DNA from 3 places in the Streptomyces sp. NBC_01233 genome. Region 2 is predicted to be linked to each of the others. Evidence: riboswitches for the same ligand, from Rfam matches in the RefSeq annotation. Region 2 holds a riboswitch; each other region holds the start of a gene.
The links. A riboswitch is a leader RNA that binds a small molecule or an ion and turns the genes downstream of it on or off. The one in region 2 is predicted to bind cyclic di-AMP.
Positions count from the first base shown of each region.

Region 1: linked by a shared signal. The riboswitch ahead of OG332_RS06090 (LysM peptidoglycan-binding domain-containing M23 family metallopeptidase) and the one ahead of OG332_RS17615 (transglycosylase family protein) in region 2 are both predicted to bind cyclic di-AMP.
Region 3: linked by a shared signal. The riboswitch ahead of OG332_RS32825 (M23 family metallopeptidase) and the one ahead of OG332_RS17615 (transglycosylase family protein) in region 2 are both predicted to bind cyclic di-AMP.

Region 1 covers NZ_CP108514.1:1,235,365-1,239,284, forward strand. The annotation lists gene OG332_RS06085 (SGNH/GDSL hydrolase family protein) at 1-396, opposite strand, end outside; gene OG332_RS06090 (LysM peptidoglycan-binding domain-containing M23 family metallopeptidase) at 560-1,546, opposite strand; cyclic di-AMP (ydaO/yuaA leader) riboswitch at 1,549-1,723, opposite strand; gene OG332_RS06095 (tyrosine-protein phosphatase) at 2,039-2,830, shown strand; gene OG332_RS06100 (aspartate aminotransferase family protein) at 2,849-3,920, opposite strand, start outside.
Region 2 covers NZ_CP108514.1:3,772,124-3,776,043, reverse strand. The annotation lists gene OG332_RS17625 (cytochrome P450 family protein) at 1-2, shown strand, start outside; gene OG332_RS17620 (transglycosylase family protein) at 73-1,077, shown strand; cyclic di-AMP (ydaO/yuaA leader) riboswitch at 1,357-1,529, shown strand; gene OG332_RS17615 (transglycosylase family protein) at 1,533-2,234, shown strand; gene eno (phosphopyruvate hydratase) at 2,508-3,794, shown strand; gene OG332_RS17605 (FtsB family cell division protein) at 3,895-3,920, shown strand, end outside.
Region 3 covers NZ_CP108514.1:6,903,640-6,907,559, forward strand. The annotation lists gene OG332_RS32815 (M16 family metallopeptidase) at 1-3, shown strand, start outside; gene OG332_RS32820 (M16 family metallopeptidase) at 24-1,391, shown strand; cyclic di-AMP (ydaO/yuaA leader) riboswitch at 1,609-1,767, shown strand; gene OG332_RS32825 (M23 family metallopeptidase) at 1,781-2,581, shown strand; gene OG332_RS32830 (GntR family transcriptional regulator) at 2,766-3,443, shown strand; gene OG332_RS32835 (HPr family phosphocarrier protein) at 3,763-3,920, opposite strand, start outside.

The sequences.
Region 1 (3,920 bases), 2.5 Mb from region 2:
GCCCCGGGTGTCGAAGCCGGTCGTGATCATGACCTGGCCGACCGCGCCGGAGAGGTCGGCCACGGCCGCCTCGAACCGCTCGGCCACGTCGTCCGGGTCGCTGCCGGGCCGGATGATGTCGTTGCCGCCCGCGCAGAAGCTGACCAGGTCCGGTGCGAGGGCCTTGGCCCTCGGAAGCTGGTCGGCCACGATCTGGTCGAGGAGCTTTCCGCGCACCGCCAGATTCGCATAACGGAAGTCGTGCTCGTCGCGCTGATCGGCCAGGAGTACGGCGAGCCGGTCCGCCCAGCCGAGATACGAATCCCCGGGTCCCGGGTCCCCCACGCCTTCGGTGAAGCTGTCCCCGATCGCCGCGTACGAGCCGATGGTCTTGAGTTTCGTCGTCGTCGCTGCCACGGGACACCATCCTTCACTCCCGTAACCAACCTACGCCAACGTAATGAGGGGTTGACGGACCGTGATCTCTACCACGTGGGGGATAAGGAATAAGTACACGTGAGGCCGGGACCCCCCTCGGGTCCCGGCCTCACGCGTGTCCGTACTCCGGCGGCGGGTGCCGTCAGATGCTGACGCCCTTGGAGCGGAGGTAGGCCAGCGGGTCGATGTCGGAGCCGTACGAGGGGCCGGTGCGGATCTCGAAGTGGAGGTGCGGGCCGGTGGAGTTGCCCGTGGAGCCGGAGAGGCCGAGGGTCTGGCCGGCGGTGACGCTCTGGCCGGAGGAGACGGACAGCTGGGACAGGTGGGCGTACTGGGAGTACCTGCCGTCCGCGTGCCGGATGACGACCTCGTTGCCGTACGCGCCGCCCCAGCCGGCGGAGACCACGGTGCCCGCACCGACGGCCCTGACGGTGGTACCGGAGCTCGCGATGAAGTCGACGCCGGTGTGGTAACCGGAGGACCACATGCTGCCCGCGACCTTGTACTGGGTGGAGATGCCGCCGCCGAGCGGGGCGACGAAGCCGGAGGCCGACTGCTGCCCGGCGGGAGCCTCGGCGGCGGAGTCCTGCTGCGCCGGGGCCTTCGCGGCCGGCTTCGCGGCCGGCTTCGGGGCCGCCTTCGGGGCTGCCTTCGGGGCTGCCTTCGGGGCTGCCTTCGGAGCCGCCTCGGGGGCGGACTCCGGAGCGGCCTCGGCCTCGGGGGCGGATTCCACCGGAGCCGCCTCGGCCGCACCACCGAGGTTCAGCTTCAGGCCGGGGTGGATCAGCGACGGGTTGGTGCCGACCGCCTCGCGGTTGTCGGCGTACAGCTGCTCCCAGCCGCCGGACAGGTGGCGCTCGGCGGCGATCTTGGAGAGGTAGTCGCCCGGCACGACCGTGTAGACGCTCGGCGCGGTCTGCACGGCGGCGGGCGCGGCCTGCAGCGGAGCGGGGAGCTGCGGGGCCACGGCGGGGGCCACCGCGGTCGCCGCGGCCGGGACGCCGGCCGCGTGGGCGCCGGCCGCGCCGATCAGCGGCAAGGCGAGGGCCGCGCCACCGGTGCCTGCGACGGCGAGACCGCGCGATATCGAAAGGGACTTGGGACGGCGGTGCTTACCCTTTGCAGGCATGGCGAATTCCTCTCCGGCGCCTGCGAGGTGAGCTGTCGGGTTCGGACTGGAGATGTCCGGCCGTACATGAACGGCGCATGCACGTCTTCACCCCGAGCCGTTCCGGCGAAAAGATCTCCGGAACAGCGGCTTACCTGGTTCCCCCGCTCCTGCCGCACGAATGGTCGAGTGCGGTTTCCGGGCGGCGGCAGGATTCGGCGATCCACCCGGATCGATCGCGAACGTAATCCCTTGCGCCAGCAGGGAACAAGCCACGAATTTCCTGACGGAATCACAGGGATGAGGAATCGGCGGAATTCCGGTCACCCTCCGTCCATTACCCGCCGTCAACAACCGCTCCGACGAGGCCATTCGGCATTCGTGATCAGGCACTCACCGTCACCGTATGATCTGGCTCACGGGGACGTGCCCGATCTCGCCTCCGGATATGGCAAGTTGGCGCCAAACAGTTCAATTCGGACAGACGTCCCATCATGAAGCGGAGGAGTTCCCGTGACCCAGCAGATACAGGAGCCGGGGCTGACCGGAGTGCGCAATTTCCGTGATGTGGGCGGATTGCCGACTTCTGATGGACGAAGGGTCAGAGCAGGACGACTCTTCCGAAGCGGACATCTCGCACATGCCACCGAAACCGATGCAGAGTTCCTCGCCTCGCTCGGCCTCCACACCGTCTTCGACTTCCGCAACGGCGCCGACCACGCGCTGGAGGGGCCGGACGTGGAACTGCCCGGCGTACGGAACGTGAACATCCCGCTCTCGGATCCGGCCGACGGCCGGGAGTTCTGGCGGCTGGTGCGCGACGGCGACCTCGACCAGCTGCGCGCGATCCTGGGCGACGGCAAGGCCGCGGCCCGGATGACGAACTCGTACCGCAGGATCATCGAGCAGCGCACCGCCGAGCACAGCCGGGTCGTGCACGCGCTCGCCGAGGACAGCGTCCCCGCCCTCCTGCACTGCGCGGCCGGCAAGGACCGGGCCGGCCTCTCGATCGCCGTGACCCTGCTCGCGCTGGGCGTCGAGCGCGAGGCGATCGTGGCGGACTACCTGGAGTCGAACGCCCCGCACCGCCGCTACCGGGTGCGCCGCAGCGGCGCGTCCGACGAGGCCCGCTCCCCCGAGGTGATGGAGCTGCTCGCGCCGCTCTTCGACGCCCGCGCCGAGTACCTGGTCGCCGCGTTCGAGACCATCGACGAGACCTGGGGCGGGGTGGACCCCTACCTGGCGGAGGGCCTCGGGCTGATCCCCGAGACCCTCGGCCGGCTGCGTGACCGGCTGCTGGAATAGACCGCCCGGAGCGGGCCGTCAGCGCTGGGCGACGGCCTGCTTCACCAGCGTCCTGCCGAAGTCCCACATCAGCCCGGACCCGCCGTGCGCCTCGTCCATGACCGCGCGGAAGGCGCCGACGAACCGGTCGACGTCCCGCTCGTCCACGACCAGCGGCGGAATGAGCTTGATGACCTCCAGGTGGTCCCCGGAGACCTGGGTGAGGATCCGGTGCTTCTGGAGCAACGGCACCACAACCATCTGGGCGAAGAGCCCCTTGCGGGCCGCCTGCAGCATCGTCCACCGGCTGCGCAGGCCCAGCGAGGAAGGCCGGCCGAACTCGATGCCGATCATCAGCCCGCGCCCCCGCACCTCGTGCAGCAGCTCGTACTCGTCCACCATGGCCGCGAGCCGCCCGCGCAGCAGGTCACCCGTGGCCCGGGCGTGCGCGACGAGCTCCTCGTCCTCCATGACCGACAGCACCGCCAGCCCGGCCGCCATCGCCTGCGCGTTGGACCCGAAGCTCGCGGAGTGCACGAGCACCCGGTCCATGGACGAGTAGACCTTCTTGAAGATCCAGTCCTTGCCCAGGGTCGCGCCGACCGGCACGTAGCCGCCCGACAGCGCCTTGGCCACGCACACCAGGTCCGGTTCCACGCCCGGCTCGTGCTGGTACGCGTAGAAGTCCCCGGTACGTCCGAGGCCCGTCTGCACCTCGTCCGCGATCAGCAGCGCCTTGTGCCGGTGCAGCAGTTCCTGCGCGGCGAGCAGGAATCCCGGCGGGGTCTCGAGGACCCCCTTGCCCTGGATCGGCTCCACGACGAAGGCGGCGACGTCGCCCTTGCGGAGCTCCTGCTCCAGGGCGCCCAGGTCCCCCAGGGCGATCTTCGTGTCGGGGAGGAGGGGGGCGAAGCCGTCGCGGAACCCGCCCTCCCCGTTCACCGACAACGAGCCCGTGGTCAGGCCGTGGAAGGCGTGGTCGCAGTAGAGGATCCTGGGCCTCCCGGTGGCGAACCGGGCGAACTTCAGGGCCGTCTCCACCGCCTCGGTGCCGCTGTTCCCGAAGAAGACCCGGTCCAGGTGCGGGCTGTACGAGAGCAGCTTCTCCGCC
Region 2 (3,920 bases):
GAACTTGTGACAATCGTTCCGGGGCCGCTAGGTTCTGCCGTTGCCCCGCTGTTATGCGAAAGGTGCACCCTCATGCGTTCCGGGAACGGCCGCCACAGACGCCCCCGCCAGGTCCCCGCGCTGGTAGTCACAGCCGGAGTCACTGGCTCCGCGCTGGCTCTGCCGCTGCTAGCCGCCACCAATGCCACCGCTGCCGACACCGCGACCTGGGACAAGGTCGCCGAGTGCGAGAGCGGCGGCTCCTGGAGTGCCAACTCCGGCAGCGGCGCGTACGGCGGGCTGCAGTTCACACAGGAGGAGTGGAAGGACGCCGGCGGACTCGACTTCGCCGAGCGGGCCGACCTCGCGAGCCGGTCCCAGCAGATCGCCGTGGGCGAGCGGGTGCTGGCCTCTCGGGGGCCGCAGGCGTGGCCGCTGTGCGCCACCTCGGCCGGTCTGGAGCAGCAGGGCCCCGCCGCCAAGGTGGACCCCGGTCTGCCCGGCACCTCCGGCCCGATCGCCCCCTCGCCGTCCCGCCCGGACGACGCCGTGCCGTCCACCACCGGCGGCGAGCCGGCCAAGGACTTCGGCGCCCCGACCCACGCGGCGCCCAGCCCGACCGGCAGCCCCTTCCTGATCCCCGACGCGCCGTCCGTCGGACTGCCCGTCATGCCGGCGCCGGACGTCCCGACGACGCCTCCCGTCGACCCGTCCCAGCCGGTGCTCCCGGGCACCCCGGGCACCACGCCGCTGCCGCCCGTCGACCCGACGGCTCCGACCCTCCCGGTGGACCCCTCGTCGCCCACGACCCCGCCCGCCACCCCGGGGGCGACCCCGGCCGACCCGGCCGCCCCGGGTGCGACTCCGGGTGAAGGCGTCGGCAAGCACCGCGGCGCGCCCGCGGCCGAGGCCCCCGTCCCGTCTGACGCCGCGTCGAAGCCCACGTACACGGTGCAGGAGGGCGACAACCTGGCGACCATCGCGGTTGCCAAGGGAGTCAAGGGGGGCTGGAGCGGGCTCTACGAGGCCAACGAGCAGGTCATCGGCGAGGACGCCAACCTGATCAAGCCCGGACAGAACCTGGATCTAACCACGTAATAAGGACACTTCAGGCACCCGGAAAGAGCTGATTGTCGGTTATCTGTAAGTGAGACATGTGTCTCTTCCGGTCAACTGGCGTGTCCCACCCCGGGGCTTCCGCAAACCCCGCCCTCACCTGCGCAAACACCCCTGCGGGGCGCGCAAGTAGGGGCCCCCTCTCCCCGATGTTCCTCGTTGAACATCGGGGAGAGACCTGTCTACCTTCTGAATCGCCCGCCACCGCGGGCTCCTTCGACCGCATCGCCGAATCCTGCCGGCGGACGGGGGGAACAGTCGTCGCGTCAAGCGCCGAAGGCAGGAGCGGGGGAACCAAGGTAGGTGCCGGGAGCGGCCGTTGAGAGACGGTCACGCCACCGGCTAGGGGTTAAGACGTGCGCTAGGTCGCACGGCCGGGCAACTCACTCGCCCGAACCCGACAGCTCACCTCGCAGGCGTCGGTGAGGAGAAACTCCATGCTGCTTTCCGGCAAGGGCAAGCACCGTCGCGGTTCCAAGGCCGTCCGCATCGTCACGCTCGCCGGTGTCGCCGGTGTGGCCGTCGCCGCCCCCCTGATGGCCGCGGGCACCGCCAGCGCCGCCACCGCGTCCGAGTGGGACAAGGTCGCGCAGTGCGAGTCCGGTGGCAACTGGTCCATCAACACGGGCAACGGCTACTACGGCGGACTGCAGTTCTCGTCCGGCACGTGGGCCGCGTACGGCGGCAAGTCGTACGCCGTGCAGGCCAACCAGGCCTCCAAGTCCCAGCAGATAGCCGTCGCCGAGAAGGTCCTCAAGGGCCAGGGCAAGGGCGCCTGGCCGAGCTGCGGCAAGGGTCTGTCGAACTCCTCCTACACCGGTGGCGGCACGGAGGGCTCGACGCAGAACAAGCCGAAGGCCGACTCGAAGAAGACCGAGCAGAAGGTCGCCCCCAAGGCCGCGCCGAAGAAGGAGACCAAGCGCTCCGAGGCCCCGACCACCCGCTCCGAGCGCCCCGCCGTCCCCGAGGCCCCGAAGACCGGCAACGGCTCGTACGAGGTCAAGCCCGGCGACACCCTGGGCACCATCGCCGAGGCCAATGGCGTCAAGGGCGGCTGGGAGAAGCTCTTCGAGCTGAACAAGGACATCGTCTCGGACGCCGACCTCATCTTCCCGGGTCAGAAGCTGAAGCTCAGCTGAACACTGCGGCAATAGCCGCAGGAGCGTGCGCAACGCACAGCATCACCCCCGCCCGGCGCGTCTGCCCCCACGCGCCGGGCGGCGGTGTGTGTGCCGGATGACGGGCGAAATCGCGAGACCTATGTCCCGGAAGAGGGGTATTCGGTCCCTTTTTCGTCCCAGGGGTCGGGCGGTCGGGCGGTCGAGTGCTCCGGGCCGGTTAGGCTCTAAGCGGCAAGGCCGTCCCACGGCCTGACACGCCACCGCACACCCAGCGTCACATCCCAGAAGGAGATGCTCGTGCCGTCCATCGACGTCGTCGTAGCCCGGGAAATCCTGGACTCCCGAGGCAACCCCACGGTCGAGGTCGAGGTGGGCCTCGACGATGGCAGCACCGGCCGTGCTGCAGTTCCGTCCGGCGCCTCCACCGGTGCATTCGAGGCCATCGAGCTCCGTGACGGTGACCCCAACCGTTACTTCGGCAAGGGTGTCGAGAAGGCCGTCCTCGCCGTCATCGAGCAGATCGGCCCGGAGCTCGTCGGCTACGACGCCACCGAGCAGCGCCTGATCGACCAGGCCATGTTCGACCTGGATGCCACCGACAACAAGGGCTCGCTCGGCGCCAACGCCATCCTCGGCGTCTCCCTCGCCGTCGCGCACGCCGCGTCCGAGGCCTCGGACCTTCCGCTCTTCCGCTACCTCGGCGGTCCGAACGCGCACCTGCTGCCCGTTCCGATGATGAACATCCTCAACGGTGGGTCGCACGCCGACTCCAACGTGGACATCCAGGAGTTCATGATCGCCCCCATCGGCGCGGAGTCCTTCTCCGAGGCGCTGCGTTGGGGTGCCGAGGTCTACCACACCCTCAAGAAGGTCCTGCACACCAAGGGCCTCTCCACCGGCCTGGGCGACGAGGGCGGCTTCGCGCCGAACCTGGAGTCCAACCGCGCCGCGCTCGACCTCATCGTCGAGGCCATCAAGCAGGCCGGCTACACCCCGGGCAAGGACATCGCGCTCGCGCTCGACGTCGCCGCGTCCGAGTTCTACAAGGACGGCAAGTACGAGTTCGAGGGCCAGTCCCGCTCGGCCGCCGAGATGGCCGAGTACTACGAGGAGCTCGTCTCCGCGTACCCGATGGTCTCCATCGAGGACCCGCTGTACGAGGACGACTGGGCCGGCTGGAAGACCCTCACCGACAAGCTGGGCTCCAAGGTCCAGATCGTCGGCGACGACCTCTTCGTCACCAACCCCGAGCGTCTGGCCCGCGGTATCGAGGAGGGCTCCGCGAACGCCCTGCTCGTCAAGGTGAACCAGATCGGTTCGCTGACCGAGACCCTGGACGCCGTCGAGATGGCCCAGCGCAACGGCTTCAAGTGCATGATGTCCCACCGCTCCGGTGAGACCGAGGACGTCACCATCGCCGACCTCGCCGTCGCCGTGAACTGCGGTCAGATCAAGACCGGCGCCCCGGCCCGCTCGGACCGCGTCGCCAAGTACAACCAGCTGCTGCGCATCGAGGAGATCCTCGACGACGCCGCGGTGTACGCGGGCCGCAGCGCCTTCCCGCGCTTCAAGGGCTAATCACCCCCCTGAGGGGCTGGCCTCCGTACGTCCCCGCACTCGGTCCCGTACCGTGTGCGGGGACGTATTTGCGTAGTGCGTACACAGGGGAGGCGGACCAATGGCCGGGAACCGGGATCGGTTCTC
Region 3 (3,920 bases), 3.1 Mb from region 2:
TGAGCGACACCGCAGCCGTCACGATGACCTTCCACCCGCGCCCGCAGGCCGGCGAGCCGCAGCCGTGGGCCTTCCCGGCCCCCGACCGCGGGGAGCTGTCCAACGGGCTGACCCTGCTGCGCTGCCACCGGCCGGGCCAGCAGGTGATCGCGGTCGAGATCAATCTCGCCGCCCCGCTCGACGCCGAGCCCGAGGGCCTGGACGGCGTGGCGACCATCATGGCGCGCGCGCTCTCGGAGGGCACCGACAAGCACTCCGCCGAGGAGTTCGCGGCCGAGCTGGAGCGCTGCGGCGCCACCCTCGACGCGCACGCCGACCACCCGGGCATCCGGGTCTCCCTGGAGGTCCCGGCCTCCCGGCTGGCCAAGGCGCTGAGCCTGCTCGCCGAGGCGCTCCGCGCCCCCGCCTTCGCCGACGCCGAGGTGGACCGCCTGGTGCGCAACCGGCTCGACGAGATCCCGCACGAGCTGGCCAACCCCCAGCGCCGCGCCGCCAAGCAGCTCTCCAAGGAGCTGTTCGCCGCCTCCCTGCGGATGTCCCGGCCGCGCCAGGGCACCGAGGAGACCGTCGCCCGGATCGACTCCGCCGCCGTACGTGCCTTCTACGAGGCCCACGTACGCCCCGCCACCGCCACCGCGGTGGTCGTCGGCGACCTGACCGGCATCGACCTGGACGCCGTGCTGGCGGACACCCTGGGCGCGTGGACGGGCAACACCGCCGCGGCCCTTCTGGTGCCGCCGGTGACCGCGGACGACACCGGCCGCGTGGTCATCGTGGACCGGCCCGGCGCGGTCCAGACGCAGCTGCTGATCGGCCGGATCGGGCCGGACCGCCACGACCAGGTCTGGGCGGCCCAGGTGCTGGGCACGTACTGCCTGGGCGGCACCCTCACCTCCCGCCTGGACAAGGTGCTGCGCGAGGAGAAGGGGTACACCTACGGCGTACGCGCCTTCGGCCAGGTGCTGCGCTCCACCGCCGACGGCAAGGGCGCTTCGATGCTCGCCATCAGCGGCTCGGTGGACACCCCGAACACGGGACCGGCGCTGGAGGACCTCTGGAAGGTGCTGCGCACCCTCGCGGAGGGCGGTCTGACCGACGCCGAACGCGACGTGGCCGTACAGAACTTGGTGGGCGTGGCCCCGCTGAAGTTCGAGACGGCGGCCTCGGTCGCCGGCACCCTCGCCGACCAGGTCGAGCAGGAGCTGCCGGACGACTACCAGGCGCAGTTGTACGCGCGGCTCGCCGAAACCGGCACTGTGGAGGCGACCACGGCGGTCGTGAAGGCCTTCCCGGCGGACCGCCTGGTCACGGTCCTGGTGGGCGACGCGGCAGTGATCGAGGAGCCGGTGCGCGCCCTCGGGATCGGTGACGTCACGGTCGTCACCAACTGATCTGTCGGTGACGGCCGGCTGACGGTCGACCGACGGATCGCGCAGGGGCTCTGGCGGGCACATCCGCCGGAGCCCCTTTTGTCCGTTTGGTGGCTAGGTTGCTTGTATGCGGTGTGGCGTACGCAACAAAAAGGCGCGTCTGTTTGGCGATTGACTGATGATCCGCCTAGCGTCGTCCGTGCTGTCCGTCAGTTGTGCCCGCCGCACCCGCGGCACCGGACAGCGATCGCCGAGTCCCCGTCAGGCGCGAGCCTGGGGAGCCGGGGACCCACATGAGTCCCTGGGGTGAATCGGACCCCCTCGCAAGAGGAGGCCCGTAGGAGACCTTCCTGCTCCGAACCCGTCAGCTAACCCGGTAGGCGAGAAGGAAGGAAAGGATCAAACCCTTCATGGCGTTTGGCAGTCGTCCCGCTGGTACCGGTAAGCACCGTGGCTCCAGCCGTCTGAGCAAGAAGACCGCCGGTTACGCCGGTATCGCCGCGATCGCCACCACGGGTGTCGTCGGCTCCCTCGCCGCCCCGGCCTTCGCCGCGGACAACCACAGCAGCACCGCCCCGGAGAACGGGCTGGGTGCCGTGGTCGTCGCCGAGGACCTCGCGGGTGACATCGCCGACCAGGCCGAGTCCCAGCACCGCGCCGCCGAGCACGCCGCCGCCAAGGCGCAGGCGGAGGCGGACGCCAAGCAGAAGGCCGCCGAGTCCAAGCGCCTCGCCGAGGCCAAGGCGAAGGCCGAGCGCGACGCCGCCGAGCGTGCGGCCCGCGAGGAGGAGCGCAAGCGCCTCAACACCTTCGTCGCCCCGGTCGACGGCTCGTACGTCAGCACGCAGTACCACGCGGGCGGCGGCATGTGGTCCTCCGGCAGCCACACCGGCATCGACTTCCACGCCGCCTCCGGCACGTCGGTCCACGCGGTGGGCTCCGGCACCGTCGTCGAGGCCGGCTGGGGCGGCGCGTACGGCAACAACGTCGTCATCAAGCACAACGACGGTACGTACACCCAGTACGGGCACATGACCTCGCTGAACGTCTCCGTCGGCGAGCAGGTCACCCCGGGCCAGCAGATCGGCCTGTCGGGCTCCACCGGCAACTCCAGCGGCCCGCACCTGCACTTCGAGGCCCGCACGGGCTCGCAGTACGGCTCGGACATCGACCCGATCGCGTACCTGCGCTCGCACGGCGTCAGCCTCTGACTCCGCCCCGCACCGCTTCACCGAAGGCCCCGGCTCCCCGAGTCGGGGCCTTCGTGTTGCGTCTTTGTGCAAATGTTTCGGATTTCCGACCGCTCTCGGAAATTATCGTGTGTTGCAATAGAGTCGCAGCACGCGCACGTGCGTGCAATGAGGCTGGCAGTCGGAAATAGGCGGAGGTTCGGTCTTGCGTATTCCTGCGCACGCGGTATGCACAGCAATCCGCGACGACATCGTCTCCGGGGTGTTCGAGCCGGGCGGCCGGCTGACCGAGGAGGTGCTGGCCCGCCGGTACGGAGTCTCGCGCGTCCCGGTCCGCGAGGCTCTGCGGACCCTGGAGTCCGAGGGCTTCGTGACCACGCGGCGCCATGCGGGGGCCTGTGTGGCGGAGCCGACCGAACAGGAGGCCGCGGACCTCCTGGAGGTGCGGATGCTCCTGGAGCCGCTGGCGGCCGCCAGGGCCGCCCGGCGGCGCACCGAGGCGCACCTCAAGGTGCTCCGCGGGCTGGTCAGGCTGGGGCAGGAGCGGGCCAGGCGGGGGCAGGGGGAGGATCTGCGGTCCCTGGGCGGCTGGTTCCACGAGACGCTCGCGCAGGCCTCCGGCAGCCCCGGGCTGATCGCGCTGCTCACGCAGATGCGGCACAAGGTGGCGTGGATGTACGTGGTGGAGGCGCCGGTGCGGCCCGCGGAGTCCTGGGCGGAGCACGGCGCGATCGTCGACGCGGTGGCCCGCGGGGACGCGGAGCGGGCGCGGGCGCTGACCGTGGTCCACGCCGACCGGGCTGCGGGGGCGCACCGGTTGCGGCTCCGTCCGGCGGTGAGCACTTCGCAACCTGCCGTAAACATGTCGAGCGGCCGGCATTAACAGGAGCCGTATACAAAGGTGGCGTCGGGCACTGCTGCCGGAATTCGCAGCCCGCGTGAATTCGCGGCGCGGGTGGCGCGGGCGGATCGTGGCCGGAATTGATTTCCGGCCTGCCGAATTTCTTGTGGAGCTGAATTCCGGGGCAGCCCGCCGTGCGCGGAACACCGGTTTCCCGCCGATCCGGCGCCCGGTGGGGCGCCTCGGCTTCGGCGGGCGCCGCCGCCCGCGGGCTCCGATGCGGAAAACGGCGAAGCCGCGGCCCCCTGATGATCGGGGGCCGCGGCTTCGGCTCGGTACCGCGTGGGTCGAACCCGAAGGGTCAGACGGTCTCGGGGAGCTCCTCGAGACCCTCGGCGACCAGCTTCGCGAGGCGGTCCAGTGCGGCTTCCGCACCCTCGGCCTCGGAGGCGAGGACGATCTCCTCGCCGCCCTGGGCGCCCAGGCCGAGGACCGCCAGCATGGAGGCGGCGTTGACGG